Regions from separate parts of the Brevibacillus sp. NRRL NRS-603 genome, predicted to be linked through region 2. Evidence: predicted binding sites of a transcription regulator. Region 2 holds the regulator's gene; the other holds the start of a gene.
What was found. Region 2 encodes CtsR, which represses protease genes until heat stress. Its sites were predicted from a motif close to ATGGTCAATAAAGGTCAAACA; they were not measured.
Positions count from the first base shown of each region.

Region 1: the regulator CtsR is predicted to act here: its motif matches at 1,140-1,160, upstream of clpP (ATP-dependent Clp endopeptidase proteolytic subunit ClpP).

Region 1 covers NZ_PXZN01000021.1:6,826-9,028, forward strand. The annotation lists gene C7R94_RS18575 (hypothetical protein) at 1-183, shown strand; gene C7R94_RS18580 (H-type small acid-soluble spore protein) at 198-383, shown strand; gene clpP (ATP-dependent Clp endopeptidase proteolytic subunit ClpP) at 498-1,100, opposite strand; gene C7R94_RS18590 (hypothetical protein) at 1,232-1,453, opposite strand; gene C7R94_RS18595 (branched-chain amino acid ABC transporter substrate-binding protein) at 1,833-2,203, shown strand, end outside.
Region 2 covers NZ_PXZN01000032.1:110,900-113,102, reverse strand. The annotation lists gene C7R94_RS23225 (HAD hydrolase-like protein) at 1-420, shown strand, start outside; gene C7R94_RS23220 (CtsR family transcriptional regulator) at 609-1,073, shown strand; gene mcsA (protein-arginine kinase activator protein McsA) at 1,090-1,608, shown strand; gene mcsB (protein-arginine kinase McsB) at 1,628-2,203, shown strand, end outside.

The DNA of each region.
Region 1 (2,203 bases), on a different contig from region 2:
ATGAGTGACCATGATAAGTGTTACGAAGGCCGCGATTGTTATGATATGGACATTGATCGGATGGTGAACGAGGGACTGGGGGGCGGAGTTGTTTCCGACCAAAACGGCCTGATTGAAGAAACGACGGTAGACACGATGACAGGGGCTACATCAGCCAAGCAAGCCCTTGACGATGACCAGTAGAGGGGGAGCCGCTCATGAATGTAACGAGAGCACAAGCCATCATGAAATCCGACGACCATATCAAGGTAGAGTACGAAGGACAAGCTGTTTGGATCGATGCTGTAGATGAAAAAACCTCGACAGCACGTGTGCATGACGAAAAAAATCCAGCACATAGCCAGACTGTCTATGTAAGTCAGTTAATGGAAGTATCACAATGACCCATCGAAAAAGCCGGGCAAACCAAGGACAAACCTCTTAGGGTTTGCTCGGCATACAAAAAAACACTCGGCCGGTAGTTAGGCACGAGTGCTTCTTTTTTTCCTACGTGTCTCTTATTTTTTCGAAGACGGTTCGGAAGTGATGACTTTGTCAATCAGTCCGTACTCTACTGCTTCAGCGGCAGAGAGGAAGTTGTCGCGATCGGTATCCTTTTGGATGCGCTCCAAAGGCTGTCCTGTGCGTTCAGCCAGGATGGTGTTCAGATGATCACGCATCTTCAAAATACGTTTTGCGGCAATCTCAATGTCGCTCGCTTGTCCTTGGGCACCACCCAATGGTTGGTGGATCATGACTTCACTGTTTGGCAGGGCAAAGCGCTTGCCTTTTGCCCCAGCAGCCAGCAGGAATGCTCCCATGGAAGCAGCCATTCCGATACAAATGGTGGATACATCAGGCTTGATGAAGTGCATAGTATCGTAAATTGCCATACCAGCAGTAATAGAACCGCCTGGGCTGTTTATGTACAAGTGAATGTCTTTCTCCGGATCTTCCGCCTGAAGGAACAACAACTGTGCCACAACGATATTGGCTACGGTGTCGTTGATTGGGGTTCCCAGAAAGATGATGCGGTCTTTGAGCAGGCGGGAATAAATGTCGTAAGCACGTTCCCCGCGGTTCGTCTGTTCAATGACGGTTGGAATTAAATTCATATGCATCTAGTCTTCCTCCTCTCTTTGTAACAATATCATACACAAAAGGTCAATGAAGGTCAAACACATAAGTGCGCTCCCTCACTACCATGTTTGCCAATTTCCCTCTGTCTAAACCTACTCGAAAAAGAAAACATTCATTCCTTGGAATTCTCATCGGCCTCGGTTAAATCGACGGCAAGCTTCAGCGTGGCTTTCATCTTTTTTCCCTTGATGATCGTATATTCATCGACTTGTTTGGCTTGCAGCTGATTGATGGCTTCCGCCAGCTCCTGTTGATCTTTGTATGGTTCAATGGTCAATAAGCATTCTTCGTCGCTGGCCTCTTGATAAATGAGAAAAAAACGTTCCCCTGCCATGGCAAGCCCCACTTTCGAAAGTTATCCACAATGTTATACACAGGTTGTGCACAAAAACGTTTGTTCGCGGGATAGTTCTTTTTTTCCTAGTCTTGTCATGTTTGGCGAGAGAATTACATAGGAAATATATGGGGTCATGGAGAGTATTCCAATTCATTCCTAAAATGAATAGAATGCTTCTCATTTAGATAGCCACTTCTGTGTGTAGAAGTGGCTATTTGCCTTAATACTACAGGTGTACGCCTCTATTAGCAGACAGCGGTAGAGGTTTTTTGATTGATTCTTCTTTTAATCATTTCTATTGCAAATTTTCTAAAATATCCTACAATAAGATTGTGATTCATAGTTTGCTCATAAATAAAGAGGGGGATGTTTTGCTATGAAAAAACAGAAATCAATGTCGATACTGGCGGCAACATTTGCTCTGAGCACATTGCTCGCGGGCTGCGGTGGAGGAGCGGGGACTGGTGGACAAAGCGCGACACCACAGCCGAGCAACAATAGCGGAGGAAGCACGGGCGGTGCAAGTGGAGCTACTGAGAAGCTCGTAGTTGCTGTAGTTGGCCCGATGTCTGGTCAGTACTCCGATTACGGAAGCACAGCAAAAGCTGGTGCAGAATATGCGCTGAAAGAAAAGGCAGAGGCATTCAAAGCACTTGGCTTTGACGTTCAATTGTCCGCTCAAGACGACCAAGCTGACCCAAAACAAGGGGTAGCAGTCGCGCAAATGTTGATTTCGAATCCTGATGT
Region 2 (2,203 bases):
GAAAAAGTGACCGACCTCTATCCGGATGTAAAATCAACTCTGGAAAAGCTGCGTGAAAAAGGATTTGCTTTGTTTATAGCAAGCAATGGGCAGGAAGAGTACATCGATGCCATTTGTCAGGAATACGAGTTAAAGCCGCTGATGACCGACCTGTACTCGGCCGGCCGTTTCCGTACGCATTCCAAGAATGACCTAGTTGCAAAATTGTTGTCTGATTACAAAATCGGGCGAGCCATCATGGTAGGAGATCGTCACTCCGACGTGGAAGCAGGCAAGACAAACGGTTTATTTACCATTGGATGCGACTTTGGTTTTGCCAAACCAGGCGAGCTTGATGGGGCAGATGTCATCATCACCAGCTTCTCTCAGCTACTGAATCATTTGCCAGAAATCGACACCAATACGCAAAAACAAGCATAAACCATTCCTCAGGGAGTGGTTTTTTTGTTGATCATGTCCAAGTTTCAAGCGACCCTCTTTTGCCCACACTAGAATGTGTAAGGGACACTTGCGGGCACGCACTAAACCCATTATAATTAAAGTCAAAGATAGTCAAAGTCAATAGGTACCTCATAAGAAACATACACAGAGGAATAGGAGGCGATGACTTGCGTAATATCTCGGACATCATTGAACATCACTTGAAAAGCATCATTACAAACAGTCCCAATGGATCGATCGAGATTCAGCGTAGTGAGCTTGCCGACCATTTTCAATGTGTGCCGTCTCAGATTAATTACGTCATTAATACGCGCTTTACCGTTCAAAAAGGCTACATCGTAGAAAGTAAGCGCGGGGGCGGCGGGTATATTCGCATACGTAAGGTGCAGATTGTCAGCAAAGCACGCTTGCAGGAATTGCTAACAGAAGAACTGATTGGTGAGAGCATCAGTCAGAGCGTGGGAAATGCGATCGTAGAAAGACTATTAGAGGAAGGATTAGTCAACATCAGAGAAGCCACCTTGATGAAAATCGCTACCTCGCGAAACGTATTGACCCTAGAAGCTGAATTGCGGGATCGTTTGCGGGCAAATATTTTAAAGCAGATGATCGCAGCAATCTTGTTGAAGTAAAAGGAGGTAGGATGTTATGAACTGTGAGGAATGCGGAAAACGACCGGCGACACTTCATTTGACGAAAATCGTCAATGGCGAAAAAACCGAATACCATATTTGCGAGCAGTGTGCTCATGAAAAAGGGGACGTCTTTACCGGCTTTCACAACTTCAGCATCAACAATCTCCTGTCAGGACTTTTAAAATTTGATCCCATGCAAAAGAATGGACGCGAAACGGCAACGAATAAGCCGCTTCAATGCGAAACATGTGGACTCACATATGCTCAATTCAGTAAAAGCGGCCGATTTGGCTGTAGTGATTGCTACACCTTTTTGGGGGATCGACTGGACCCACTTTTCCGCCGGATTCATGGAAACACACAGCATAGTGGAAAAGTACCAGAGCGTACCGGTAGCAAACTAAAGATCCGTAAAGAGCTGGAGCAACTAAAGCAAGCGCTGCAAAGTCATGTCGCCAGTGAAGAGTTCGAGAAGGCAGCAGAAATGCGTGATCGAATTCGAGCATTGGAACAAAAAATGGCCCAATCGTAGCAAGGGAGGTTAGCTGGTTATGTCCCAAAAGCAGTTTATGCAAAACCCGTGGAGCAATTGGATGAAAGGAGAAGGTCCCGATTCCGACATTGTCATCAGTACACGGCTGCGTATCGCCCGTAACCTGCGCCAGCACCCTTTTCCGTTATTGGCAACGGACTCGCAGGGCGAGGAAGTCGTCAGAAAGATAACGGAAGTAAGCGATTCGGAGGCAATGCGCAAACGGCATCAGCTTCAGGTCATCCATATGGATCAAATTAACCCGTTAGAAAAACGCGTGCTCGTAGAAAAGCATCTGATTAGCCCTCACCTGGCAGAGGAATCTCGCAAAGGTGCCGTATTGCTTCGGGAAGATGAGTCTGTGAGCATTATGGTTAATGAAGAAGACCACATTCGAATACAGGTACTATTACCCGGGTTTCGTTTGAACGAGGCATGGGAAATAGGTACGAAGATAGACGACATTTTTGAGAAAAGCTTGAACTACGCATTCGACGAAACACGAGGATATCTTACAAGCTGTCCAACCAATGTGGGTACGGGAATTCGTGCATCTGTGATGCTGCACTTGCCCGCTCTGGTGATGACGCAGCAG